One region of the Kitasatospora sp. NPDC002965 genome, then DNA from elsewhere that is predicted to be linked to it. Evidence: riboswitches for the same ligand, from Rfam matches in the RefSeq annotation. Region 1 holds a riboswitch; each other region holds the start of a gene.

What was found. A riboswitch is a leader RNA that binds a small molecule or an ion and turns the genes downstream of it on or off. The one in region 1 is predicted to bind cobalamin.
Region 2: it holds a riboswitch for cobalamin, as region 1 does, so the genes downstream of both, ABZY91_RS06990 (ABC transporter substrate-binding protein) here and ABZY91_RS03075 (iron ABC transporter permease) in region 1, are expected to answer to the same signal.
Region 3: it holds a riboswitch for cobalamin, as region 1 does, so the genes downstream of both, ABZY91_RS35970 (CoA-acylating methylmalonate-semialdehyde dehydrogenase) here and ABZY91_RS03075 (iron ABC transporter permease) in region 1, are expected to answer to the same signal.

The regions. Positions count from the first base shown of each region.
Region 1 covers NZ_JBEXNT010000004.1:47,538-57,161, reverse strand. Annotated here, with positions in the region: gene ABZY91_RS03085 (ABC transporter substrate-binding protein) at 1-901, opposite strand, end outside; gene ABZY91_RS03080 (ABC transporter ATP-binding protein) at 930-1,703, opposite strand; gene ABZY91_RS03075 (iron ABC transporter permease) at 1,748-2,845, opposite strand; cobalamin riboswitch at 2,947-3,083, opposite strand; gene sodN (superoxide dismutase, Ni) at 3,225-3,620, opposite strand; gene sodX (nickel-type superoxide dismutase maturation protease) at 3,809-4,273, shown strand; gene ABZY91_RS03060 (CGNR zinc finger domain-containing protein) at 4,284-4,874, opposite strand; gene ABZY91_RS03055 (amino acid ABC transporter ATP-binding protein) at 4,987-5,739, opposite strand; gene ABZY91_RS03050 (amino acid ABC transporter permease) at 5,784-6,758, opposite strand; gene ABZY91_RS03045 (ABC transporter substrate-binding protein) at 6,796-7,722, opposite strand; gene ABZY91_RS03040 (ABC transporter substrate-binding protein) at 8,152-9,081, opposite strand.
Region 2 covers NZ_JBEXNT010000010.1:77,361-86,984, forward strand. Annotated here, with positions in the region: gene ABZY91_RS06955 (RiPP maturation radical SAM C-methyltransferase) at 31-1,977, shown strand; gene ABZY91_RS06960 (DUF5825 family protein) at 1,958-2,629, shown strand; gene ABZY91_RS06965 (cytochrome P450) at 2,660-3,859, shown strand; gene ABZY91_RS06970 (MFS transporter) at 3,852-5,153, shown strand; gene ABZY91_RS06975 (helix-turn-helix domain-containing protein) at 5,404-5,799, opposite strand; gene ABZY91_RS06980 (NAD(P)-binding domain-containing protein) at 5,853-6,740, shown strand; partial or broken gene ABZY91_RS06985 (hypothetical protein) at 6,919-7,086, shown strand; cobalamin riboswitch at 7,430-7,635, shown strand; gene ABZY91_RS06990 (ABC transporter substrate-binding protein) at 7,724-8,710, shown strand; gene ABZY91_RS06995 (iron chelate uptake ABC transporter family permease subunit) at 8,707-9,624, shown strand, end outside.
Region 3 covers NZ_JBEXNT010000148.1:13,546-22,490, forward strand. Annotated here, with positions in the region: gene metE (5-methyltetrahydropteroyltriglutamate--homocysteine S-methyltransferase) at 1-1,299, shown strand, start outside; gene metF (methylenetetrahydrofolate reductase [NAD(P)H]) at 1,363-2,280, opposite strand; gene folP (dihydropteroate synthase) at 2,518-3,354, shown strand; cobalamin riboswitch at 3,649-3,839, shown strand; gene ABZY91_RS35970 (CoA-acylating methylmalonate-semialdehyde dehydrogenase) at 4,048-5,547, shown strand; gene ABZY91_RS35975 (acyl-CoA dehydrogenase family protein) at 5,556-6,698, shown strand; gene ABZY91_RS35980 (enoyl-CoA hydratase/isomerase family protein) at 6,698-7,846, shown strand; gene mmsB (3-hydroxyisobutyrate dehydrogenase) at 7,843-8,730, shown strand; partial or broken gene ABZY91_RS35990 (enoyl-CoA hydratase-related protein) at 8,727-8,945, shown strand, end outside.

The sequences.
Region 1 (9,624 bases):
AGATCCGGTCGTTGCGGACGGCGGAGACGCCGGCCAGCGGCGGGAAGGTCTTCAGGAACTTCCGCTTGGCCTCGGCGTCCGGGGTGCCGTAGTTGTTGATCACGATCACCTCGGGGTCGCGCTGGACCACGCTCTCCCAGCCCACCGTGGTCCAGGAGTCGGCGACGTCGCCCATCACGTTCCGGCCGCCGGCCTTGGAGATGATCTCCTCCGGCGCCGCGAACTTCCCCGAGGTGAACGGCTTGTCCTCGCCGCTGTCGTAGAGGAACACGCCGGGGCGGTACGCCGGCTCCGGCACGGCGGCCACCTGGGTCCTGAACTCGGCGATCAGCTTGTCGGCCCGGTCCCGCACGTCGAAGATCTCGCCCAGGTTGGCGAGGTCCGTGTAGAGCGCGTCCAGCGGGGCCATCACGCCGCGCTCCGGGCCCTTGCCGCTGCGGCAGGACTCGCTGAGCACGTAGGAGGCGACACCCAGGTCGGCCAGGGCCTGCGGGGTGACGCCGCTCGCGTCGTCGAAGCCGTAGTGCCAGCCGGCGAAGACCAGGTCGGCCTTGGCCTCCAGCGCGATCTCCTTGGTGATCTGCTTCTTGGAGAGCCAGGTGGTCCGCTGGTAGCCGTCCTTCCAGGCGACCTTCTCGACGTCGCCCTTGTCGTCCGGCATGACGTAGCCGGCCATCCGGTCCTCCAGCCCGAGCGCGAGCATCAGCTCGGTGATGCCGACGTCGTTGGTCACCGTCCGTGCCGGCTTCTGCCGGAAGGTGAGCTCGGTGCCGCAGTTGCGGACGGTCACCGGGTAGTGGGCGGAGGCGGTGGCGCCGTCACCGCTCGGGGCTATCTCGGCGCCGCAGCCGGTGAGGGCGAGGGCGAGCAGGGCGGCGGCGGCAACGGCTTTGGTACGCATGGCGGTTCCTTGCTGGATCAACGGGGGGTCACTTGGCGAGTCGGTCGAAGAGCAGCTGGACGGCGCCGGTCCCCGGGTGCCGGACGGGCGTCGCGCGGACCCCGAACACCTCGGCGAGCAGGCCGGGTTCGAGCACCTCGGCGGGCGGTCCGGAGGCGACGATCCGCCCGGCCGCGACCACGTACAGCAGGTCGCAGTGGCCGGCCGCCAGGTTGAGGTCGTGCAGCGCGGTGAGTACCGTCGGCCCGGCCTCCCGGACCAGCGCCAGCACCTCCAACTGGTGCGCGATGTCGAGGTGGTTGGTGGGCTCGTCGAGCACCAGCACCTTCGGTTCCTGGACCAGCGCGCGGGCGATCAGCACCCGCTGCTTCTCGCCGCCGGACAGGCTCAGGAAGCCCCGTTCGGCGAGGTGGGCCGCACCCACCCGGCGCAGCGCCGCGGCGCACCGCTCGCCGTCGCCGGCGGCGGGCCCGGCGGCCGGGCCGCGCCGGTGCGGCAGCCGGCCCATGGCGACCACCTCGGCCACGGTGAAGTCGAACTCGGCGGAGTGCTCCTGGGGCAGCGCGGCGACCCGCCGGGCGGCCTCGCGCGCGGTGAGCGCGTGCAGTTCCTCGCCGCCCAGCCGGACGGCCCCGGCGGCGGGCCGCAGCGCCCGGTAGACGCAGCGCAGCAGCGTGGACTTGCCGCTGCCGTTCGGTCCGACCAGGCCGACCACCTGCCCGGCGGCGGCGGTCAGGGTGACGTCGTGGACCAGCCGGAGGCCGGCCAGCTCGACCGAGACGCGGTCGACGGCGAGGTCCAGGGCGGGGTCCGCGGTGAGGTCGGGGACGGTCGTGCGGACGGCCCTCATCGGCCACCTCCGAAGGAGTAGCCGCGGCGGCGCATCAGCAGCAGGAAGCAGGGCACCCCGAGGGCCGCGGTGACCACCCCGACCGGAAGTTCGGCCGGGGCCAGCAGGGTGCGCGAGACGATGTCCACCCAGACCAGCAGCAGGGCCCCGGCGAGCGGCGCGATCAGCAGCACCCGGCGGTGGCCGGCGCCGACCAGCATCCGCACCACGTGCGGGACCATCAGCCCGACGAAGCCGATCGCGCCGCTGACCGCGACGACCGTGCCGGTGACGGCGGCGGTCACGACGAACAGTTCGCGGCGCAGCCGGTCCGGGTCGACTCCGAGCGAGGCGGCCGTCTCGTCGCCCATGGCGAGCGCGTCCAGCCGCCCGGCGGAGCAGATCAGGTGGGTCAGTCCGGCGAGCACGGTGACGGCGGCGATCGGCACCGAGCCCCAGGTGGCCCCGCCGAGGCTGCCGAGCAGCCACATCATGGCGGAGCGGGCGGCCTCGCCGCGGGCGGCGGCGAACACCATCAGCGCCGTGACGGCGGAGAAGCCGTAGGACATCGCGGTGCCGGTCAGCACCAGGCGCAGCGGGGTGAGGCCGTAGGCGGTACGGGCCGTCAGGTAGACGAGCACCATGGCGAGCAGGGCCGCGCCGAAGGCGGAGACGGAGAGCGCCCAGACGCCGAGCGAGGCGAAGGCGCCCAGCATGAGCACGGCGTTGGCGCCGACCGAGGCGCCGGAGGAGATGCCGAGCACGAAGGGGTCGGCCAGCGCGTTGCGGACCATCGCCTGGACCGCGACCCCGGTGGCGGCCAGTCCGGCGCCGACCACGGCGGCGAGGACGGCACGCGGCAGCCGGATCTCCCAGACGATCGCGTAGGCGGCGGCCTCGTCGGCCTCCAGCCGGCCGCCGGTCAGGCCGGCGCCGAGCAGTCGCAGCACCCGGGCCCAGCCGAGTCCGGAGGAGCCCACCGCCACGGCGCAGACCAGCGAGAGCAGCAGGGCCGCGGCCAGGCCGGCGGCCAGCGGCGCGGTGGGTGTCCGGCGTGTCCCGGGCGCGGGCGGCGCGGCGGCCGGTATCGGGGGTGCGGTGGCGGTGGTGCTCACAAGCGGCGCGCCTTCGCCTCGGGCCGGGGCGGCGCGGGGCGGCACGTCCGGGCGGAGGGTACGCCGGGGCGGCATCCCCTCGCAGTCCACGGCGAGTTGTCGGGAGGTCGGCGCCCCGGGGCGGTCGGACTCACGGTGCGGGGCACCGTTCACCGTTGCGGGTCAGCGCCGGATTCGCACCGGCTTCCCCTCGGGACGCCCAGGCAGCATAACAAGCGCTCCGGTCAGGTAACCCTTACCGGGCCGGGTGCGGACGCGGACCGCCCGGGCAGGTCGCGGACGCGGGCCTGGGCGGCGGCGGGGCCCGACCCGCGGAGAACGCACGGCCGCCCCCGTCCGGCGGTGCGGACGGGGGCGGCCGAGGGGTGCTGACCGGGGGTCAGCCCTGCTTGGTCTCCCAGAAGATCTTGTCGACCTCGGCGATCAGGTCGAGCAGCGCCTGGCCGGTGGCCGGGTCGGTCGACGCCTTGGCGGCCGAGGCGGCCTTCAGGGTGTCGTTGATCAGCTGGTGCAGCTGCGGGTACTTCTCGAAGTGCGGGGCCTTGAAGTAGTCGCTCCAGAGCACCGAGATGTGGTGCTTGACGGCCTCCGCGCGCTGCTCCTTGATGATGACGGCGCGAGCGCGGAAGTGCGCGTCCTCGTTGGCCTGGTACTTCTCCTGGGTGGCCTTCACCGACTCGGCCTCGATCCGCGCCTGGGCGGGGTCGTACACGCCGCAGGGCAGGTCGCAGTGGGCGTGCGCGGTGGCACGCGGTGCAAACAGACGAGAGAACATGGGAGTCCTTCCTTAGATCGTCTTCCCGCGGCCGAGATTACCCCGCCGGTCGCGGGGTTTCGCGATCGGGCGGCGGGCCTAGGGCAAAAGGCCGAGCCGGAACCCGGCCAATCCGGACACCGGCGGGTGACGGTCCGTACGGCAGACTTGGGAGCCGAGGACGCGGGCGCGAGCCGGGAGGACGAGTCGTGGCACGGAGCGCGGAACCGGAGGACGGCGCCCCGGGGGGCGGCGCGCCGTTCGGGCTGATCGACGTGGCGGGCGACTCGATGGTGCCGACGCTGCGGGAGGGGGACCAGCTGCTGGTCCGGTACGGGGCACGGATCAGGCCGGGCGCGGTGGTGGTGTTCCGTCACCCGTTCCAGCAGGACCTGTTGGTGGTCAAACGGGCCGACGCCCGGCGCCCCACGGGCTGGTGGCTGCTCTCCGACAACCGGCCGGTCGACAGCGACAGCCGCAGCTACGGCGCGGTCCCGGACGAGCTGGTGCTCGGCCGGGTGCTGCTGCGGCTGCGCCCGCGCCCGGCCTGGCTGGCCCCCGGCCGCGGGCTGGAGCGCCTGCTGCTCTCCACCCCGCTGGCCCGGATCCCCGGCCTGGCCCGGCGCTGCGGCGTCTGGGTCCGCCCGGAGGAGATCCGGGGGAGCCGGGCGTAGGTCCGGGCCCTCAGCCCTGGCCGGCGGTGGCGGCCTCCTGGGCCTCCAGCCGCTTGCGGGCCCGGTAGGCGGCGACGTTGGCGCGGGTCGCGCAGCGGTCGGAGCAGTACCGCCGGGACCGGTTGGTCGAGGTGTCCAGGTAGGAGTTGCGGCAGGGTGCGGCCTGGCAGATGCCGAGCCGGTCGGCGCCCGTCTCGGTCAGGTGGACGGCCAGGCCCATGCAGGCGACGGCGCTGAAGTGCGCGGTGGCGGTGGGGGAGTTGTCGGCGAGGTGCAGGTGCCAGCGGGGCCGGCCGGCGGCGTCCAGGTAGTCGTGGCCGGAGACCAGCGGGCTGACCGGGAACTCCATGAGCAGGCTGTTCAGCAGGTCGACGCTGCGGAACTCGTCGCCCTCGGCGGCGGCCTCGAAGACTCCGCGCAGCCGGGTGCGGACGGCCCGCAGCCGGGGCAGGTCGGATTCGTCGGCGAGGTCGCGGGCCCGGGACGAGTCCGAGAACAGTCCGCGCACCGCATCCACCGAGGTCAGCGAGTCGGTGCCGCGCTCGGGCTCCTCGGTGTTCACCAGCCGGACGGCCAGATCGGCGTACGAGGCGAGCTCCACGGGGGTCCTTCCAGGGGTTGGTAACGGGCTGACTGCGTCCAGCCTATTACCTGTGCGGGGAAAACGTCGGCGCCCGGCAGGGCGGGCCTGCCGGGCGCCGACGTGGACGTGCTCAGAGCACCTTGGAGAGGAACGCGCGGGTGCGTTCGTGCTGCGGGTCGGTGAGGACCTGGCGCGGGTTGCCGGACTCGACGACGACGCCGCCGTCCATGAACACCAGCGCGTCGCCGACCTCGCGGGCGAAGCCCATCTCGTGGGTGACGACCACCATGGTCATCCCCTCCTCGGCGAGGCCGCGCATGACGTCGAGGACGTCGCCGACCAGCTCGGGGTCGAGTGCCGACGTGGGCTCGTCGAAGAGCATCAGCTTGGGCTTCATGGCCAGGGCCCGGGCGATCGCCACCCGCTGCTGCTGGCCGCCGGAGAGTTGGGACGGGTAGTTCTTGGCCTTGTCGGCCAGACCGACCCGCTCCAGCAGCGCCATCCCGCGTTCCCGGGCGGAGCTCCTGCTCTCGCCCTTGACCTGCACCGGCGCCTCGATGACGTTCTCTATGGCGGTCATGTGCGGGAACAGGTTGAAGCGCTGGAAGACCATGCCGATGTCGCGCCGCTTCAGCGCGACCTCGCTGTCCTTGAGCTCGTAGAGCTTGTCGCCCTTCTGGCGGTAGCCGACGAGGTCGCCGTCCACCCAGAGCCGGCCGCCGTTGATCTTCTCCAGGTGGTTGATGCACCGGAGGAAGGTCGACTTGCCGGAGCCGGAGGGGCCGATCAGACAGAACACCTCGCCCTGCTTGACCTCCAGGTCGATGCCCTTGAGGACCTGGACGGTGCCGTAGGACTTGTGGACGTTCTCGGACCGGACCATCGGGCCGCCCTGGGCGGCGTCGGCGGTCGGCTTGGTCAGATCGGTCATACGTGACCACCTCCCTCAAGCCCCGGGACCACGTCGGACTGGGTCTTCGGGGTGGGCTTCCCGGCGAACAGGCCCCGCAGTCGCTGCAGCGGGGTGGGCGGGAGGGTCCGGTTGGAGCCGCGGGCGTAGTGCCGCTCGATGTAGTACTGGCCGACGGTCAGCACGGAGGTGAAGGCGAGGTACCAGAGGCTGACCACGATCAGGATCGGGATGTTCTGGTAGTTCCGAGAGTAGATGATCTGACCGGCGCGGAAGATCTCCTCCAGGGAGATCACGGAGACCAGCGAGGTGGTCTTGAGCATCGAGATGGTCTCGTTGCCGGTCGGCGGGATGATCACCCGCATGGCCTGCGGCAGGATGACCCGCCGCATGGTCTGGAACTGGCTCATGCCGAGCGCGTGCGACGCCTCGGCCTGGCCCTCGTCCACCGACTGGATGCCGCCGCGGACGATCTCCGCCATGTAGGCGGCCTCGTTCAGGCCGAGGCCCAGCAGGGCGGCGACGAAGGTCGGGATCAGCACGTTGGTGGACTCGGACCAGAACTCCGGTCCCCACGGCACGCCGATCGAGAGCTTGGCCCAGATCAGGCCGAGGAAGTTCCAGAAGACCAGCTGCACCAGGACCGGCGTGCCGCGGAAGATCCAGATGTAGATCCAGGCGGTGCCGGAGAGCAGCGGGTTCCGGGAGAGCCGCATCACCGCGAGGATGATGCCGCCGACCACACCCATGATCATGGCGAGCGCGGTCAGCTCCAGCGTGACGAGCATGCCGTGCACGATGCTGTCGTGGAAGAGGTACTTCCCGACGATGTCCCACTTGAAAGCGGGGTTGGTGAAGAGGGCGCTCAGCAGCATCGCGCCGAGGACGGCGATGACGACGGCGCCCGCCCAGCGTCCGGGGTGGCGGACCGGGACGGCCTTGATGGTCTCAGGCCGTCCCTTCTCCGCGTGCCCCTTGTCCAGAGAATTCACGGTGTGGCCTCGGGGGAGAGAGGAATCCGGCGGAGGGTCAGCTGACGGCGCCGTTGAGCGTGGACTTGTCGAGGGCGCCGGCCTCGACGCCCCACTTGGCGAGGATCTGCTTGTAGGTGCCGTCGTCGATCAGCGACTGGACGGCGCCCTGGACGGCCGGGGCGAGCGCGGAGCCCTTGGCGAGCGCGATGCCGTAGGGGGCCGAGTCGTAGGTGGAGCCGAGCTTCTCCAGCTGGCCGCCGGACTGCTTGATCGCGTAGTCGACGACCGGGGAGTCGGCCATCATCGCCTGGTCGCGGCCGGAGACCACCGCGTTGGTGACGTCGGTCTGCAGGTCGAACTTGTCGCCGTCGTTCACGACACCCGGCTTGCCGGCCTTGACGCAGGCGGGGCTGCGGGTGTCGGTGATCTCCTGGGCCTGGGTGGTGCCGGTCTGGACGGCGATCTTCTTGCCGCAGAGGTCGTCGGCGTTGATCTTGTCCGGGTTGCCCTTCTTGACCGCGATCGCGCTGCCGGCGTTGAAGTAGGTGACCAGGTCGACGGTCTGCTCGCGCTCCTTGTTGTCCGTGAGGGACGACATGCCGAGCTGGAACTTGTTCGACTGGATGCCCGGGATGATCGCGGTGAACTGCGAGTCCTGGACGTCGGCCTTGAGGCCGAGCTTGGCCGCGACGGCGTTGGCCAGGTCGACGTCCATGCCGACGATCTTGCCGCTGTCGTCCTTGAACTCGTTCGGCGCGTACGAGGCGTCCGTACCGACCACGATCTTGCCGGCGGACTTGACGTCGGCCGGGACGAGCGCGGTCAGCTTCTCGTCGACCTTCACCTCGTTGACGGTTGCGGAGGCATTCGGCGCGCCGCTGCTCTCCTCCTTGCTGCTGCCGCAGGCGGTCAGCACGAGCGACGCGGACGCGAGCACGGCCGCGCCGGCGAGGAGACGGGTGCGCTGGGTACGGACGATCATGGGGGAGATCTCCTCCTGAGGGAGAGGTCGGGCGGAGCGCACCGCGGGGGGCGGCACACCGGGGCAGTAGGCCGTACGGCGCTGTACGGGTGGGGCAGGGTGACTGCGCAGGGTGGTACGAGGTACTGCTCTCCGCCACCGTCCGCCGAGGTGGGCGTTTGACCGAACCGCCTCGACCAGTGGCCGGCTCGATCCGAGATGGGGGGAATCCTGCCATCTGATGACGGGCGGGTGGTCCTTATTCAGATCAAAATCGGATAACGAGGGGGCGTGCCGTCCGCTATTCGGACGGATACCGTGTCCCTGTCACCCTGTGTATAAGTATGCAGACCCCCGTGCGGTCCGCCCGGAGGCCCGCCCGCGCTCTCGCCCGAATTGCGGCTGCCCCGCCGCGCCCGCCCGGACGCGGGCCCCGTGCTCCGTTCCCGCTCAGATTCCGCCGTTGACCACCGCGTTCTGGGCCGCGCCCGCGGAGACGTTCCACTTGGCGAGGATCTTGTCGTACTCGCCGCTGCGGATCAGCTGGTCGACCGCCTTGGCCAGGACGTCCCGCAGCTCGGTGTCCTCCTTGCGCAGGGCGATCCCGTACGGGTTGGACCGGGACTGCGAGCCGGTCACCTCGAAGCGGTTGCCGCCGTCGGTGTTCTTCGCCGCGTAGGCGGCCACCGGGAAGTCGTTCAGTCCGGCCTGCGACGCACCCGAGGCGACCTCGGCCAGCGCCTTGGCGTCGGTGTCGAACTTGTGCACGGTGAGCGGCTTGCCGGCCCGGGTGCAGGCCGTGACCTGCCGGGCCACGATCTCGTCCTGGGTGGTGCCCTGCTGCACGGCGACGGTCCGGCCGCAGAGGTCGTCCAGGGTGCGGATGCCCTTCGGGTTCCCCTTCGGCACCACCAGCGAGGTGCCGGCGATGAAGTAGTCCACGAAGTCCACGCCGGGGCCCGTCGGTCTGCCCTGGTCGTCCATGCCCTCCCGGCGCTGGCGGATGTCGCTCAGCGCGGACATCACCACGTCGAACTGCTTCTTGTGCAGCTCCGGTATCAGCTTGTCGAACGGGGTGTCGACGTACTCGATCCGCAGGTCGAGGATCCGGCCGAGCGCCGCCGCGATGTCGGGGTCCAGACCGTCCGGCTTGCCGTCGGCGCCGCGGAACTGCACCGGCGGGTAGTTCACGTCCATGCCGATCCGGAGCGCCTTCGCGGTCTGCTGGGCCTTCGGGATCTTCCCCCGGATCTCCTGGAGCGGGTCCTGCGCGGCCTGCTCGTCGCCGCCGCCGCCGCAGCCGCTCAGCAGCAGGGCTCCGGCGGTGGCCAGGGCGAGTGCGGCGGCGGCCGGTCGTCGGGAGTGGGGACGGTGATGCATGGGGGTACTCCTGTGGGAGGGATGGAGTGGCACCGCGGCATCGCGGAGGTGTACGCGAGATGGCGGGATGAGGGATCCTCCCATCCCGCTCTGCCGGTCCCGTGGGCGGGTGTGTCAGAATTCGGTACCGGGTGACCCCCGACGCTCGAACCAGACCGCCGAGCCGCAACCGGCTCGGGGTGCGCAGGAACGGAAGTCCATGACGTCGACTCCGTATCCGAGGCACCGGCCTCCCTCCGTGTCTGCGTTCACTCCTGCGGGTGTGCGTGCTCGTTCGCCATTGCCGCCGCCGGGGCCGGTGCTCGCGACGCCTGGTTCCTCAGGGTGGCCGTGAGGCGTACGACCGGTATGTGACTTGGACGAAAAGGCATGGGTGCGATGCCTCTCTCCGACCTACGCTCGGCGCGGAAGCACGACGCAGACCAGGCGCAGCAGAAAACTCGAATAAAACCCTCATCCGAGGGCGCACGCCCGACGGCGGCGCCCCGACCCGGCCTTCCCGGGGACGTCCCGGCGTCCCCGGACACCGGTGACCGGTCACCG
Region 2 (9,624 bases), on a different contig from region 1:
GACCGCCTGCGGACAACAGAAGTGGCCATCATGCGTATCGTCCTGCTGCACATGCCCTGGGGCGCGATCGACGTGCCGTCGCTGGCGCTCGGGATCCTGCACACCGCCGCCGCACGCGCCGGCCATCAGGTCGAAGTGCGGTACGCCAACCTGGACTTCGTGGACTGGGCGGCCTCGACCGCGGGCTTCGGCGTGGACGACTACCAGTACTTCTCCGAGAAGTCCTACTTCCAGGGCGCGGGCGACTGGGCGTTCGCCGGTGCGCTGTACGGTGACGACGGCCCGGCCCCCGGCGTCGACGGCGGCCTCGACGGCGACAGCAACGGCGCCGGCGACAACGATGTCGAGTTCGCGAGCTACTTCGAGCACCTCGCCGCCAACGGCGCGAGCGAGCAGGACATCGCCCTGACCCGGGCCACCCGCACGATCGCCCCCGCCTTCATCGACCGACTGGTCGACGAGCTCGCCGCCGACCCACCGGACCTGGTCGGCTTCACCACCACCTTCCAGCAGAACACGGCGAGCCTCGCCGCCGCGAGGGTGCTCAAACAGCGGTGCCCGCAGGTGCGCACGGTGTTCGGCGGCGCGAACTGCGACGGTCCGCAGGGCGCCGCGCTGCACCGCAACTTCCCCTTCCTGGACTACGTGGTGCGCGGCGAGGGCGAAGCCGCCTTCCCGGCGCTCCTGGAGGGCGGCGACCTCTCCGCCGTCCCCGGGCTGTGCTGGCGTGACGACTCCGGGACGTCGACGGCCAACGAGATGACGAAGCGCCCGCTGCCGCCCTCGGCGATCCTGACGCCCCGCTACGACGGCTTCTTCGAGCGGCTCGACGCCTCCGTCGCCGCCGGCTGGGTCGATCCCAAGCTGGTCCTCGAAGGCTCCCGGGGCTGCTGGTGGGGCGAGAAGCACCACTGCACCTTCTGCGGGCTCAACGGCTCCTCGATGGAGTTCCGCTCCAAGCCGCCGGCGGACTTCCTCGCGGAGGTGCTCACGCTCGCCGAACGCCACCAGCTGCTGGACGTCTACGTGGTCGACAACATCCTGGACATGGGCTACTTCGACACCGTCCTGAAGTCGCTGGCCGAACTCCCGGTCGATCTGCGGCTGCACTTCGAGATCAAGGCCAACCTGCGCCGCCACCAGTTCCAGCTTCTCGGCGACTCGGGCGCGGCCCAGGTGCAGCCCGGCATCGAGAGCCTGAGCACCCGGGTCCTGCGGATCATGGACAAGGGGGTGACGGGCTGCCAGAACGTCCGCGCGCTGCGGGACGCGCAGAGCGCCGGGGTCTCGGTCAGCTGGAACTACCTCTACGGCTTCCCGGGCGAGCAGCCGGCCGACTACGAGTCGGTGATCGGCCAACTTCCCGTGCTGCACCACCTGGACCCGCCGACCGGGGCGGGACGGATCGCGATCGAGCGGTTCAGCCCGTACTTCGACCGCCCCGAACTGGGCTTCGCGATCACCCGGCCGGCCTTCCAGTACCGCGCGACCTATCGCCTTCCCGAGAGCGAACTGGCCCAACTGGCGTACGTGTTCACCGCACCGCCGCGCGGGATCGGCGGCGACCTCGCGGAGCGTCTGAGCGCGGCGGTGGACACCTGGATCGCGCGGTTCCCCGACAGCCGGCTCAGCTACCGGGACGCGGGCGGGCGAATCGTGCTCGTCAACACCCGGCCCGGGTACGACTGGCGGGTGGTCGAGCTGACCGATCCGGTGGAGCTCGCCGCCTTCCGGCTGCTGGCCCAGCCCCGCTCGACCGCCACGCTGGCCGCCAAGGTCCCCGGCGGCGCGGCGGCGGTCCAGCCCGTGCTGGAGCGCTTCACCGCGCTGGGCCTGCTGTTCCACGACGGGGACAGCTTCCTTCAGGTCGCCGTCGAGTCCGACAACCAGGTGCTGATGCGGATGCAGCACCGGCACGGCCCGGCCGCCGCCCGTCCTCGTACCGAGGAGGTGCTCGATGCCGTCACGATCGGCTGAACGGACCGACGCCGCCTGGCGCGCCGCCGACCCGGAGGTCGAGCTCTGGCTCGACTACGACCCGGCCGCCAGGGAGTTGCCGGGCTTCGCGCTCGGTCGCCGCACCCTGTCCGGCCCGGCGCAGGCGGAGGTGACCGAGCTGCACCGCGCCGGGGTCCGCTGCCTGCGGCTGACCGAGCCGGTCCGGCTCTGCGCGGACGCGTCGGCGGCCTCAGCGCGGGCGCTGATGCTGCTGCGCGAGGCGACCGGACAGGGGTTGGCCGTGCTCTGGCAGGCGGTCTGCACGGACGGCTGCGCGGCGCAGCGCCGCTTCCACCACCTCTACCCGCCCGAGCGGTTGACCGGCGCACCGGAGGACGTCGTCGCCGACTGGCGCGCCACGTACTTCCCGAGCAAGTGCGTCTTCCGGCGCGGGCCCGGCTTCGTCGAGGTGCGCGACCGCCGGTTCGGGATGCTGGAGCTGTTCACCATCGACGAGCCGGGCCACCTGGCACAGGTGGACGCGCTGGCCGAGGGTGTCGAGATCGGCCGGCTGCCGGACGCCGTCCACCAGGACTTCGCCGTGGCCGGTCTGATCGCCGAACAGGCGGGCCGCGCGTGGTTCCTGCCCATGCGGGTCCGCCGCTGGCCCTTCCCGTCACTGACCGTGTAGTTGCGAGAGTTCGAGTCCGAGGAGAGATCCATGACCACCGCGGTCGACGACGCCGCCTCACGGATGTCCGCCTTCATCCGCGACCCCTACCCCACGCTCGCCCGGATCCGCGAGGCCGGCGCGGTCTCCGTCGTGGAGTTCGGCGAGGGCCTGCCGGTCTACCTGGTGACGCGTTACCAGGACGTCCGGGCCGCGCTGATGGACCCGCGGTTCGGGCAGGACGTCCGCCGCAGCCAGGCGATCGCGAGCGGGCGGGGCTCCGGCCTGACGCTCGGCTCGGAGGTCGTCCACATGCTCAACAGCGACCCCCCGGACCACACCCGGCTGCGCCGGCTGATCCAGGGCGTCTTCACCCGCCGGCGCGTCGATCAGATGCGACCGCTGGTCGAGCGCATCACCGACGGCCTGCTCGACGGGCTGCGCGGGCGGGAGACCGCCGACCTGGTGACGGACTTCGCCTTCCCGCTGCCGATCATGATCATCTGTGAGCTGCTGGGCTTCCCCCCGGAGGACATGCAGGACTTCCGCACCTGGTCGACGGCGATCCTGACCCAGGGCGGGGACATGTCGTTCCACCAGGCCACCACCGAACTCAACGACTACTTGCGGGAGTTGATGAAGGACCGACGGGCGGCGCCGCGCACGGACATCCTGACCGACCTGGTGCAGGCGTCCGACGCCGGCGAGCTCACCGAACAGGAGGTGTTCTCGATGGTCTTCCTGCTGCTGATCGGCGGTCACGAGACCACCGTCAACCTGCTCGGCACCGCCACCCTGGCACTGCTCCACCACCCCGACCAGCTCGCCCGTCTGCGCGCCGACCCGGCGGCGATGCCGGTCGCGATCGACGAGTTCCTGCGCTACGAGTCCCCGGTGAGCATGGCCACACTGCGGTTCACGAACGCCGACGTGACGGTCGACGACGTGGAGATCCCGGCGGACGAGCTGGTGCTGCTCTCGCTCGGCGCGGCCAACCGGGACCCGGCCCGCTTCACCGATCCCGACCGGCTGATCCTCGACCGGGGCGATCCGGGCCACCTGGCCTTCGGGCAGGGCCTGCACCGGTGCCTCGGTTCCTTCCTCGGCAAGCTGGAGAGCGAGGTCGCGCTGACCGGCCTCCTGGAGCGCTTCGAGCGGATCGAGCTGGCCGCCGCGGAGGAGACCCTGCCCTGGCGCAACACCATCATGCTGCGCGGCCTGGAGTCGCTGCCCGTCTCGCTCGATGGCTAGCGGCGCGGGGACGGGCGGTACGGGGGCGGGCGGCGCGGGGACGGGCGGTGCGGGGGCGGGCGGTGCGACGGGGCTGTTGCGGTTCCGCCCCCGGATCGGCGTCGCGCCGCTGCGCTCGCGCGGCTACCGGCTGCTGGTGATCGGGCAGGGCACCTCGGAGTTCGGCAACGCGTTCCAGGTGGTCGCCCTGCCACTGCTGGTCTACTCCCTCGCCGGCGGCGCCCGCCAGTTGGGCCTGGTGGTGGCCGCCTACGGCGCGGGACGGCTGGCCGCCACCCCGCTGGGCGGGGTACTCGCCGACCGGTTCGGCGCCTGGCGGGTGATGCTGGCCGCCGACCTCGTCCGGCTGCTCGCCACCGCCGGGCTGTGCGCGGTCGCCGCCGGCGGGGCGGCGAAGTTCCTGCTGATCGGCGGGCTCGCGCTGCTGGTCGGCCTCGGGGCCGGGGTGTTCCTGCCGGCCGCCTGGGCGATCACCCCGACCCTGCTGCCCGCCGAGGACCTCCACGCGGGCAACGCACTCAGCAGCACGGTCACCTTCGGCGCCGGTCTGCTCGGTCCGGCGGCGGCCGGCCCCCTGGTCGCCTGGCTGGAGCCGGCCGCCGCACTCGGCCTGGACGCGGCGACCTTCGCCGTGTCGACCGTCACGCTGCTGCTCATCGGTCGCGGCAGCCTCGCCGCACCGCCCCGACCGATCTCCGAACGTTCGTCCGTGCCGAGGAACTTCCGCGCCCTGCTGCGGGAATCGCCACTGCTGCGCGCGGTACTGACGGTGACGGTGATCGCGAACCTGACCGTGGGCGGCGCCACCAGGGTCGCCCTGCCGACCCTGGCCACCGACGGCTTCGCCGCCGGTGCCGTCGGGCTGGGCATGCTGCTGGCCGCGTTCACCGGCGGCGCCCTGGTCGGCGGCCTGTTCGCGGCCGGTCTCACGGAGTTGCGCTCGCGGGGCCGCACGGCGATGCTCTCCGGCCTGGTGATGGGTGCGGCGATCGGCCTGGTGCCGTTCACCGGCCTCGTCGGCGCGGTGCTGCTGCTCTGCGTGGCCGGCGGCGCCAGCACGGTGACCAACGTCCTGGTCGTCACCGGCGTGCAGAAGAACACCCCGCCCGCGCTGCTGGCCCGGGTCATGGCGGCCATCACCTTCTGCGCGCTGGGGGTCTTCCCGCTGTCGGTGATCGCGGCCGGCGCGGCGGTGGAGGCGTTCGGGAGCCGGGGGGTGTTCGCGACGACCGGGCTCTGCCTCCTGGGCGCGTTCGGGTACGCGCTGACCAGGCGCGAGATCCGCGCGCTGTGAGGCCACCACCCCCGCCGGCGTCGACCGTCGACCGTCGGCGTCGTCAGTCGACCGGAGCGGTTTGCCCGGCCCTCCTCCTCACCGCGTACGGCAGGAACTCCCTCGACGGCGAGGGCGGCCCGCCGGGGCCGCGGATGTGAACCCGCCGCCCCTCGGCCCCGGCCGGTAGCCACCTTTTTGTGCGTACTGGGCAACGACGTGCGGCGCGACGAGACTGGTCCCCAGGAGGACGGAAGGAGATGACAGCAGGTCAGGAGGCCGACAGTTCGACCTGTCCGACCTGTCCGACCTGTCCGACCCGCCCGGCCTGCTCCGCCGTCATGCGGTCGAGGCGCTCGTGGCCCAGGTCGGAGACCGGGCCGAGGGCGTCGGAGAGCCGGCGGCCGAAGTCGGTCAGCGAGTAGACCGTCTTCAGCGGAAGGACGTCGTGCACCTCGCGGTGCACCAGGCCGTCGGACTCCATCTCACGCAGGGCCTGGGTGAGGACCTTCTCGCTGATCCCGGGCAGCCGTCGACGGATTTCGGCGGGGCGCTGCGGTCCGGCCTCCAGTAGCCAGAGCAGGGACGTCTTCCACTTGCCGTCGATCACGGCAATCGCGGCGGTCACCCCGCACACGTTCGGGTTCACGGCCTGGCTGCGCGTCATCTCTTCCCCCCGGGGTCGTCGTTGTCCACCACCATGTCTACAGGAGATGAAGTATGCCCACCAACCACACCCGTCCCACCGTCACCGTGCTCGGCCTCGGGCCGATGGGACGCGCCCTGGCCGGTGCCTTCGTGGACGCCGGCGTCCGCACCACGGTCTGGAACCGCACCCCCGGGCGGGACGCCGCGCTGGTCGCCCGGGGCGCGGTGAGCGCGGCCACGGCGGAGGAGGCCGTGGCGGCGAGCGAGCTCACGGTCATCTGCGTGGTGAACTACGACGCCTCGGACGCCGTGCTGCACCGTGAGGAGGTCGGGGCCGCGCTCAAGGGCCGGGCGGTGGTCAACCTGACCGCCGACTCGCCGGACCGGGCCCGGTCCACGGCCGCGTGGGCGGCGGAGCACGGCGTCGAGTACCTGGACGGCGCCATCATGACGCCGGCCCCGAGCATCGGCACGCCGGAGGCGGTCTTCATCCACAGCGGGCCGGCCGACCTCTACGAGCGGTACGCGCCGGTGCTGGCCGTGCTCGGCGGTACCCACACCCACCTCGGCGAGGAGATCGGCCGGGCGGCCGGCTTCGACATCGCGCTGCTGGACATCTTCTGGACGACGATGGCCGGGTACGTGCACGCGCTGGCACTGGCCAGGGCGGAGGGGATCAGCGGGCGGGAGCTGGCGCCGTTCGCCCAGGGGATCGGTGCGATCCTGCCGCCGCTGTTCGCGGAGTTCGCCGAGGACTTCGACAGCGGCAGCTACTCGGGCGCGATCAACCCGCTCACCTCGGGGGTCTCCACCATGGCCCACGTCGTGCACACCGCGGAGTCGCACGGCATCGAGTCCGGGGTGATGCGCGCGGCCGAGGGTCTGGTCCGCCGGACCATCGCCCTCGGCCACGGCGAGGACGGGGTGAGCCGCCTCGCCGAGGTGCTGGGCCGACGCTGAACCCCGGCCCACCCGCGCGACAGCAACCGCAAGGGCTCCGGGCCCAGGCTGCGACGCACCCGGCCGATCACGGCGGTCGTGGCACCCGCCACGACCGCCGGGCCCGGCCCCGGGCCCGGACTCGGCGGCGGCAAGGACACGAAAGCTGTCGTTCGACATTCCGGCCTCGACGTCACCGCTGGTCAAAGACGCCAACTGGCAGACCGATGTCCAGGGTGGCCAGTGGAAGCCGGCGCCCGGTACGACGGTCCACCGGGTCAGCACGACGCTGGACTACTGCCAGATCATCCCGGCCGGGAAGTCGCTCGACCTGCCGATCATCTACTCCCTCCCGATCACCGGTCCGGTGAACACGAGCCTGTCGACCGGCGGTACGGCGTACGCGCCGGTGACCGACAACCTCAAGAGACTCGGTACGGCGACCCCGCCGGCCGGTGGCTGCAGTGCCGGGAACCGGGACGCGACCAAGATCTACTCCCCGGCCGGCCGGCCGATCCCGGAGGCGGCCCGGAAGGCCGGGTGGGAGACGAAGGGAAGTGCCCCCGGGCGCCGGGGCCGACGCCGACCACGAGCCCCGAAAACTGCTCGGCGACGCCGACCGACCGTTCTCGGCCACCCGGGCGCGCTCGCCGACGAACCATCCGAACGATCACCCCAGGTACCGGCCGACACCGACCTGACCACGCCTGATACCTTGCAGTGGCCATGGTGTTCGGGAAACCGGTCTGAGTCCGGTGCGGCCCTCGCCACTGTTGCCGCGGAGTGCCGCGGCCCTCGCTGACCGGCTCTGCCAGCGGTCAGGGCCACTGGGTCGGCTGGAAGAGCCACCCGGGAAGGTCGGCTGCGGCGTGTCGATGCGGAAGCCAGGAGACCGGCCACGGCGCGACATGTTCCACGAGGGTTTTGGAGAACACGTGCCCAGCGCTCTGCCGTACCCGTTCCGTTCCATACGTTCCGTAGGTGCCGCAGGTCCCACAGGTCCGGTGCGCGTCGGCCGCGCGGTCGCGGCCTTCCTGTTCACCGGTGTGCTCGGCGCCTGCGCGGGCGCCCCCGCACCCGACGCGCCCAGTGCGACGGCCGGCAGTGCCGGGCCGGTCACCGTGAACAACTGCGGGACCACCGTGACGGTCGGCGCGCCGCCCGAGCGGCTGGTGACGCTCAATCAGGGTGCGACCGAGGTGGCCCTGGCCCTCGGCCTGGAGTCCCGCATGGCCGGTACCGCCTATCTCGACAATGCCGTCCCGGAGAAGTGGAAGGCGGCCTACGACTCCGTGCCGGTGCTCTCCAAGGACTACCCGACGAAGGAGAAGCTCCTCGCGGCGCGGCCCGACTTCCTGTACGCCTCCTACTCCAGCGCGTTCACCGACAAGGTCGCGGGCACCCGGGACGAGCTGGGCGGCCAGGGCATCCCGTCGTACCTGTCCCCGTTCGGCTGCTCGGACAAGAGCCAGGTGCCGCCGCCGACCTGGCAGGCGATGTGGGGCGAACTGAACGACGTCGCCAGGGTCTTCGGCGTCACGGAGCGGTCCGCCGCGATCCAGCGGCAGCAGGAGCAGCAGCTGGCCCAGTTCACGGCGACGGCCGCGGGCAAGGGCCTGAAGGTCCTGTGGTTCGACTCGGACACCAAGGCACCGTTCGTCGGCTCCGGCCATGGCGGGCCTCAGCTGGTGCTCGACGCGGTGGGGGCCCGCAACGTCTTCGCAGACCTGCCCGGTGCCTGGCAGAACGTGAGCTGGGAGCAGGTCGTCGCCGCGGACCCGGACGCCATCGTGCTCGCGGACGCCGACTGGGACACGGCCCAGTCCAAGATCGACTATCTGCAGGGCGACCCGGTGCTGAGCAAGCTCACCGCCGTGCAGCGCAAGGCCTTCGTGGTGGTGCCGTTCTCCGAGTCGACCCCCGGTGTGCTGCTCGCCGACGGTGCCGCCCGGGTGTCGGCGGGACTGGGCCGACTGCACCCGGGATCATGACCGCCACGTCCCCTCCCGCCGTGCGGCTCACCGGTCCGGGCCGCACGGCGGCGGCCCTGGCCGTCGCCGCGGCCCTGCTCCTGGCCACCGTGCTCCTCGGTCTGGCCGTGGGCTCGCACCACGAGCCGGTCCGGACGGTGATCGACGTCGTGGTGCGCCGTCTCGGGCTGGGCGACCCGCACGTGACGCTGCTGGACGACCAGATCGTCTGGCAGTTGCGGCTGCCCCGGGTTCTGGGAGCGGCTGCCACCGGCGCCGGTCTCGCGGTCTGCGGTGCCGTGCTGCAGACACTGACCGGGAACGACCTGGCCGACCCCTTCCTGCTCGGGATCTCGGACGGAGCCGCCGCCGGCGCGGTCACCGTGATCGTCCTCGGGGTCGGCGTGTCCGGCGCCGTGGGAACGGGCGCGGTGGCGACGGCGGCGTTCGCCGGCGCCCTGCTCGCGGCCGTCGTCGTGCTGGCCCTGGCCGGTGCGCGCACCCGGACGCTGCCGACCACCCGGACCGTGCTCGCCGGCATCGCCGTCGGGCAGATGTGCGGGGCCTACACCTCGTTCGCCGTAATGGTCCTCGGGGACCGCGACGCGGCGCGCGGTGTCATGGAGTGGACGCTGGGCTCGGTCGCCGGCGTGCGGTGGCCCACCGCCGTCTTCCTGACCGCGGTCGCGCTGGCCGGGGTCACGGTCCTGGCATCCTCGGCCCGCGACCTGGACGCCTTCGCCTTCGGCGAGACCGCCGCCCGCTCCCTCGGCGTCCACGTCGAGCGGACCCGCTGGGTCCTCGTCGCCGTCGCTGCGCTGGTGACCGCGTGCCTGGTCGCCCACACCGGCGTCATCGGGTTCCTCGGCCTGGTCGTACCGCATGTGGTCCGTCTCGTCTGCGGCCCGCGCCACGCCGTCCTGCTACCCGTGTCG
Region 3 (8,945 bases), on a different contig from region 1:
GTCCCGCTGGACTCCGCCGCCGAGCGCGACCTCGACCCGCAGATCGCCCGGTGGCTCGCCTTCGCGCGGCAGAAGGCCAACGAGGTCGCCCTGCTCGCCCGCGGCCTGCGCGAGGGCACCGGCGCGATCACCGCCGAACTCGCCGCCAACCGCGCCGACCTGGCGTCCCGCGCCAACTCCCCGATCACCCGTGACCCCGCCGTGCGGGCCCGCACCGCGGCCGTCACCGAGGCGGACGCCCGCCGGGCCCAGGCCTACCCGGAGCGCGCCGAGGCCCAGCGCACCCGCCTCGGCCTGCCGCTGCTGCCGACCACCACGATCGGGTCGTTCCCGCAGACCTCCGAACTGCGGGTGGCCCGGGCCGACCTCACCGCCGGGCGGATCGACCCGGCCGCGTACCGGGAGCGCATCCGGACCGAGGTGCGGGAGGTGATCGCCTTCCAGGAGAAGGCCGGCCTGGACGTCCTGGTGCACGGCGAGCCCGAGCGCAACGACATGGTCCAGTACTTCGCCGAGCAGCTCACCGGCTACCTCGCCACCCGGCACGGCTGGGTGCAGTCCTACGGCACCCGGTACGTCCGCCCGCCGGTGCTGGCCGGTGACATCTCGCGCCCGCACCCGATGACCGTCGACTGGTTCCGCTACGCGCAGGACCTGACGGACCGTCCGGTGAAGGGCATGCTCACCGGGCCGGTCACCATGCTCGCCTGGTCCTTCGTCCGGGACGACCAGCCGCTCGCCGACACGGCCTTCCAGGTCGCCCTCGCCCTGCGCGACGAGGTCACCGACCTGGAGGCCGCCGGCGCGGTCGTCGTGCAGGTCGACGAACCGGCGCTGCGCGAGACGCTCCCGCTGCGCTCCGCCGACCGCCCGGCCTACCTGGACTGGGCCACGGTCGCCTTCCGCCTCGCGACCTCGGGCGTGCGGGTCGACACCCAGATCCACACCCACATGTGCTACGCCGAGTTCGGCGCGATCATGACGGCCATCGACGAGCTGGACGCCGACGTGATCTCGCTGGAGGCGGCCCGTTCGCACATGGAGGTCGCCGGTGAGCTGGCCGCGGCCGGCTACCCGCGCGAGGTCGGGCCGGGCGTGTGGGACATCCACTCCCCGCGTGTGCCGAGCGCCGACGAGGCGGTGGAACTGCTGCGTGCCGGGCTCGCGGCGATTCCGGCCGAGCGGCTCTGGGTCAACCCCGACTGCGGACTGAAGACCCGCGGTTGGACCGAGACCCGGGCCTCGCTGGAGAGCCTCGTCACCGCCGCCCGTCGCCTGCGGGACGACCTGGCCGGCTGAGCCGGGCGGGGAGGCCCGGGGCGGGCGCGGCACTCCGGCCGCGCCCGCCCCCGGCGGTGTCCCTCAGCCGGATTCGGGCAGGCCGAGGTTCTGGTAGATCTCCGTCGTGACCGTGGAGAAGTTCATGGTCATGAAATGCAGGCCGGGGGCGCCCTCGGCCAGGAGACTGCGGCACATTTCGGTGGCGTACTCGATTCCGACGGCGCGCACCGCGGCGGGATCGTGCCGCTCGCCGAGCATCCGCTCGGCGAGATGCGCCGGAATGGCCGCGGTGCTGAGGGTGGGAATGCGTTCGAGTGACCGGATGGTGGTCACCGGCATGATCTCCGGAATGATCGGAACGGAGCATCCGGCCTTCAGGAGGCGGTCCCGGAATCTCAGGTAATTCTCCACGTCGAAGAACATCTGGGTGATCGCGTAGTCGGCGCCGGCTCGGCATTTCTCGATGAAGAAACGGATCTCGGAATCCCAGTCCGGGGAGCGGGGGTGCATCTCCGGGAAGGCCGCGACACCCACGCAGAAGTCGCCGGACTCCTTGATCAGCCGCACCAGGTCGGCGGCGTACGCCACGCCTGCGGGGTGGCGGACCCAGGGGCCGAGCGGGTCGCCGGGCGGATCGCCCCGCAGGGCCAGGATGTTGCGGACCCCCTGGTCGGCGTAGTGCCCGAGGATGTTCCGCAGCTCCGCGACGCTGTGGTCGACGGCCGTCAGGTGGGCCGTCGGCGTCAGGGTGGTCTCCTGCGCGATCCGCCCGGTGACGTTCACCGTGCGCTCCCGGGTGGACCCGCCGGCACCGTACGTCACCGACACGAAGGTGGGTGCCAGAGCCTCCAGCCTGCGGATCGCGTTCCACAGGCCGGCCTCCGCCGCGGCGCTGCGCGGTGGCATGAACTCGAAGGAGAAGGAACGCCGCCCGGTCGCCAGGAGTTCGCGGACGGATGCCGCGTGATCGGTTCGTCTGGAAGGGATTCCGAGTGTCATGGGAGGAGGCTATCCAGAGCGGTGGGATCGCACACGCGTCCGTCCACCCTGTGATACGAGATTTCTCACGCATACGTCCGGAGGGGCCTGTTCCGGTGTTTTCCACCGACGGTTCCCCGCGGATTCCCGGCCCGTCGGGAACAAGTCCGGCGCGGCCTCGCAGAAAGGCACCATAGGCGCATGGAGAGACGTTCGCACGGGCTTCCGGGAATACCCGAATGGGACCGGTGTGCGGTGATGGGAATCGTGAACGTGACACCGGACTCGTTCTCGGACGGGGGGCGCTGGTCGGACCCGGGCCGGGCGGTCGACCGGGGCCTGATGCTGGCCGCGCACGGGGCGGACCTGGTCGACGTCGGCGGCGAGTCGACCCGGCCCGGCGCCGAGCGGGTGCCGGAGGAGGAGGAACTGCGGCGGGTCCTGCCGGTGATCCGCGCCCTCTCCGCCGCCGGTGTGCTGGTGAGCGTGGACACCATGCGGGCCTCCGTGGCCGAGGCGGCGGTGGACGCCGGGGCCCGGCTCGTCAACGACGTCAGCGGAGGGCGGGCCGACCCCGCGATGGCGTCGGTGGTCGCCCGGACGGGTGTGCCGTTCGTGGTGATGCACTGGCGCGGCCAGTCCGGGCGGATGGACGAACTGGCCCACTACGACGACGTGGTCGCCGAGGTGATCGGTGAGGTGGGGCGACAGCTCGACGCGGTGGTGGCGGCCGGCGTCGACCCGTCCCGTGTGATCGTGGATCCGGGGCTCGGGTTCGCGAAGCGCCGGGAGGACGACTGGGCGCTGCTCGCGGCGCTGGACGCCTGGGGCGTGCTGGGCCGCCCGCTCCTGGTGGCGGCCTCGCGGAAGCGGTTCCTGGGGGAGCTGCTGGCGGATCCCGGCACCGGAGCGCCCCGCCCCGCGCGGGAGCGCGACGCCGCCACGGCGGCCGTCGGCGTGCTGGCCGCCGCCCAGGGCGCGTGGGCGGTGCGGGTGCACGAGGTGCAGGCCACGGCGGACGCCGTCCGGGTGGAGGCGGCCCTGCGCCGCCGGGGCGCGCAGCCGGCCGGGGCCTCGCCGCGGCGCGGCGGGTAGGTGCCGGGCGCCGAATCCCTGCCCGCCTGCGGATGCCTTCAGCGGAGGCTCCGCGGCGGAGAGAGCTGCTCCCGTGGCACGCCCCGCCGGGCGGAAGGATCGCCCTGCACGGCAGCTGCCGCGAGGCCGTCACGAGGGTTGCGGAGCTCGGCGACTCCGGCGCCGGTCCGGTGCTGCGACCGGCCCAACCGCACGACGAGGTGAGGGACTTCTTCCACGCGGACCACAACCACGTCGCCGCGCCGGAGGAGGTCGCGGAACGGACGGCGGCGGCGAGGGATGCCCTGGACTTACTAGGACGTCCAACTATATGGTCGTGGACAAGGCCCGCAGTGCAGGGAAGCCGGTGTGAATCCGGCACGGTCCCGCCACTGTGACCGGGGAGTGCGTCGCCGCAGTACCAGCCACTGGCAGCCAGCCGGGAAGGCCGGGCGACGCGCGCTGATCCGGGAGTCAGGATACCGACTGCGGGTGTTCCGTGTTGTCCACGAGGATGGAGCAAACACGCATGGCACCGGTCCGCGCCCTTCCCGACCCTGGTGATCCTGCGACGGCTGCGGCACACCCGTCTCCCTGACGGCTCGCCGCGCCCGGCGACGGCCCGACGCGTGCGCTCACCCGAGCGCGGCGCGGGCGTCCGTCGTGCGCCCTTCCCTCGGATCTTCCCGACACCCTGACGAGAGCAGGTCTGTGATGGTCCGTGAACTCACCCACTTCATCGGCGGCAAGCACGTCCCCGGGACCTCCGGGGACTTCGGCGACGTCTACGACCCGAACACCGGCACGGTCCAGGCCCGGGTCCCGCTCGCGGGCCGCGCGGAGACCGAGGCGGCGATCGCCGACGCCGAGCGCGCCCAGTCCGAGTGGGCCGCCTGGAACCCCCAGCGCCGCGCCCGCGTGCTGCTGCGCTTCCTCCAGCTCGTCGAGGCCGAACGCGAGCCGCTGGCCCGCCTGCTCTCGGCCGAGCACGGCAAGACCGTCGCCGACGCCCACGGTGACCTCCAGCGCGGGCTGGAGGTGGTGGAGTTCGCGGCGGGCATCCCGCACCTGCTGAAGGGCGAGTTCACCGACAGCGCCGGCACCGGCATCGACGTGTACTCGATGCGCCAGCCGCTCGGAGTGGTCGCCGGCATCACCCCGTTCAACTTCCCGGCGATGATCCCGCTGTGGAAGGCGGCGCCCGCCCTGGCCTGCGGCAACGCCTTCATCCTCAAGCCCTCCGAGCGGGACCCGTCGGTGCCGCTGCGGCTGGCCGAGCTGTTCCTGGAGGCGGGCCTGCCGCCGGGCGTCCTGAACGTCGTCAACGGGGGCAAGGAGGCCGTGGACACGCTGCTGGAGGACCCCCGGGTCCAGGCGCTCGGGTTCGTGGGTTCCACCCCGATCGCCCAGTACGTGTACGCGACGGCCGCCGCCCACGGGAAGCGCGCCCAGTGCTTCGGCGGCGCCAAGAACCACATGATCGTGATGCCGGACGCCGACCTCGACCAGGCCGCGGACGCCCTGATCGGCGCCGGCTACGGCTCCGCCGGCGAGCGCTGCATGGCCGTCTCGGTCGCCGTGTCGGTGGGCGAGGAGACCGCGGACGCCCTCGTCGCCAAGCTCACCGAGCGGATCGCCGCACTCAGGGTCGGCGCCTCCGACGACCCCGAGGCCGACTTCGGGCCGCTCGTCGGCCGCGACGCGCTGGACCGGGTCCGCGGCTTCCTCGACCTCGGTGTCCGGGAGGGCGCCGAACTGGTCGTCGACGGCCGCGACCTGACCGTGCCGGGGTACGAGGGCGGCTACTTCCTGGGCGCCACCCTCTTCGACCGCGTCACCCCCGCGATGCGGATCTACCGCGAGGAGATCTTCGGCCCGGTCCTGTGCGTGGTCCGCGCGGCGGACTACGCCGAGGCGCTGCGCCTGCCGAGCGAGCACGAGTTCGGCAACGGGGTGTCGATCTTCACCCGGGACGGCGACACCGCCCGCGACTTCACCCGCCGCGTCAACACGGGCATGATCGGCGTCAACGTGCCGATCCCGGTGCCGGTCGCCTACCACACCTTCGGCGGCTGGAAGCGGTCCGGCTTCGGTGACCTCAACCAGCACGGCCCGGACTCGATCCGCTTCTACACCCGCACCAAGACCGTGACCTCGCGCTGGCCCTCCGGGGTCAAGGAGGGCGCGAGCTTCACCATCCCGACGATGGGCTGAGGCGCGCCGTGCACACGCATCTGACCGACGACCAGCTCGCGATCGTCGAGGCCACCGGCGACTTCGCCCGCGAGCACCTCGCCCCGCACGCCGTGGCGTGGGACCAGGCCAAGCACTTCCCCGTCGACGTGCTGCGCAAGGCCGCGGGCCTCGGCCTCGGCGGCGTGTACGTGCGGGAGGAGTCGGGCGGCTCCGGGCTGGGCCGCCAGGACGGCGTGCTCGTCTTCGAGGCGCTGGCGACCGGCTGCCCGTCGATCGCCGGGTACCTGTCCATCCACAACATGGTCGCGTGGATGATCGACCGCTACGGCAGCCCGGGCCAGCGCGCCCGACTGCTGCCGGGACTCTGCTCGACGGAGGCCCTGGCCAGCTACTGCCTCACCGAGCCGGGCGCGGGCTCGGACGCCGCCGCGCTGACCACCCGGGCCCGGCGCGACGGCGACCACTACGTCCTCGACGGCGTCAAGCAGTTCGTCTCCGGCGCCGGAACCTCGCAGGTCTACGTCGTGATGGCCCGCACCGGCGCCCCGGGCGCCGGCGGGATCTCCGCGTTCCTCGTCGAACGGGACGACCCCGGCGTCTCGTTCGGTCCGAACGAGCGGAAGATGGGCTGGAACGCCCAGCCGACCCGGCAGGTGCTCCTGGACGGCGTCCGGCTGCCCGCCGACCGGCTCCTCGGGGCCGAGGGCGAGGGCTTCCGGATCGCCATGAACGGGCTGAACGGGGGCCGGATCGGCATCGCGGCGTGCTCGCTCGGCGGCGCGCAGAACGCGTTGGAGCGGGCCACCCGCTACCTCTCGGACCGGGAGGCGTTCGGCGCCCGGCTGCTGCACGCCCAGGCCCTGCAGTTCCGGCTGGCCGACATGGCGACGGAGCTGGAGGCGGCCAGGTCGCTGCTCTGGCGGGCCGCCGCGGCGCTGGACCGGGGGGACCCCCGGGCGCCGGAGCTGTGCGCGATGGCCAAGCGGTACGCCACCGACACCGGCTTCGAGGTCGCCAACGCCGCACTCCAACTGCACGGCGGCTACGGCTACCTCGCCGAGTACGGCATCGAGAAGATCGTCCGCGACCTGCGGGTGCACCAGATCCTGGAAGGGACCAACGAGATCATGCGCGTCATCGTCGCCCGCGGACTGACGGGAGCCGCCTGATGGCCGGCAACACCGCAGCGGGTAACGCCACAGCGGGTAACGCCACAGCCGGGCACGCCGCGGCCGGCAGCACCGTGTCCGGGCGCACCGTCGACGAGGTCCTCGTCCAGCGGGAGGGCCGGTCCGGCCTGATCGTCCTCAACCGGCCCGCCGCGCTGAACGCCCTCACCCACGCCATGGTGCGGCGGATCGACGCCGCACTGGACACGTGGGAGCGCGACGACCGGGTCGAGACCGTCGTCATCACCGGCGCCGGCGACCGCGCCTTCTGCGCCGGGGGCGACATCGTCGCCATCCACCGCGCCGCCACCGGCGGTGACCCGGCGGCCGTCGAGGAGTTCTGGCGCGACGAGTACCGGCTCAACGCCAGGATCGCCCGCTTCCCGAAGCCGTACGTCGCCGTCATGAGCGGCATCGTGATGGGCGGCGGAGTCGGCGTGTCCGCCCACGGCAGCGTCCGGATCGTCACCGGGACGACCCGGGTCGCGATGCCGGAGGCCGGCATCGGCTTCGTGCCGGACGTCGGCGGCACCTACCTGCTCTCGCTGGCCCCCGGCGAGCTGGGCACCCACCTCGCCCTCACCGCGGGCTCGGCGGGCGCAGGCGACGCCCTGCTCTGCGGCCTGGCCGACCACTTCGTCCCCACCGAGCGGCTGCCCGCGCTCCTCGACGACCTCGCCGAACTTCCCGTGCACGAGGCGCTCGTCCGGCACGTCGCCCCCGCACCGCCCGCCCCGCTGGAGCGGCAGCGCGAGTGGATCGACAGCTGCTACGCGGCGGGCACCGTCGAGGAGATCCTCGGCCGGCTCCGCGACAGCGGGGAGCCCGAGGCCGGGAAGGCCGCCGAGCGGATCACCGCCAACTCGCCCACCGCGGTGAAGGCGACCCTCGCCGCGCTGCGCCGCGCCCGGTCCCTCGGCCCGCTGGAGGCCGTCCTCGACCAGGAGTACCGCACCTCCTGCGCCGCCCTCGACACACCCGACCTCGCCGAGGGCATCCGTGCCCAGGTGATCGACAAGGACCGCACGCCGCGCTGGAGCCCGGCCACGCTGGACGCCGTCGCCCCCGCCGCCGTGGCACGCTACTTCGCCCAGCTCGGCGAGCGGGAACTCGGCCTCGCCACCACGAAACCCCTGGAGCGCTGGTGACCCACGACATCGGATTCGTCGGACTCGGCAACATGGGCGGCCCGATGGCCGCCAACCTGGCCAGGGCAGGGCACCGGGTCGTCGGCTACGACCTCGTGCCGGAGGCCCTGCGGCAGGCGGAGGCGGCCGGCGTCCGGCCGGCGGAGTCCGCGGCCGACGCCGCCGGCGGCGCGGACGTGGTGATCACCATGCTGCCGGCCGGACGCCACGTCCTGGCCGCCTACGAGGAGTTGCTGCCCGCCGCCCGTCCGGGCACGCTCTTCGTCGACAGCTCCACCATCGACGTCGCGGACGCCCGGGCCGCGCACGACCTCGCCGTGCGGGCCGGCGGCCGGGCGGTCGACGCGCCGGTGTCCGGAGGAGTGCCGGGCGCGACCGCCGGGACCCTCACCTTCATGGTGGGAGCGGCGGAGGCGGACTTCGACGCGGTCCGGCCGGTGCTGGACGCGATGGGCGGCAAGGTCGTGCACTGCGGGCCGTCGGGCGCCGGGCAGGCCGCGAAGATCTGCAACAACATGATCCTCGGCATCTCGATGATCGCCGTCGGCGAGGCCTTCGTCCTCGGCGAGAGTCTCGGCCTGAGCCACCAGGCGCTGTTCGACGTCGCCTCCACCGCCTCCGGGCAGTGCTGGGCGCTGACCGCCAACTGCCCCGTCCCCGGCCCGGTGCCGTCCAGTCCGGCGAACCGCGACTACCGCGCGGGGTTCGCGGCGGCCTTGATGGCCAAGGACCTCGGGCTGGCCGCCGGCGCGGCGCGGGCCGCCGGTCTGCCCACCGAACTCGGCCTGAAGGCAGCCGAGTTGTACGCGAAATTCGCCGCCGACGAGGGTGCCGGACTGGACTTCTCGGCGATCATCACCACCCTGGGGGGGAGCGCGCAGTGACCGCGTACGAGACGATTCTGGCGGAGCGCAAGGGCCGGGTCGGGCTGATCACGCTCGACCGGCCGAAGGCGCTCAACGCGCTCAACACGCAGCTCATGAACGAGGTCGTCGCCGCGGCGAGGGACTTCGACCGGGACCCGGGGATCGGCTGCCTGGTGATCACCGGCTCCGAGAAGGCGTTCGCGGCCGGCGCCGACATCAAGGAGATGCAGTCC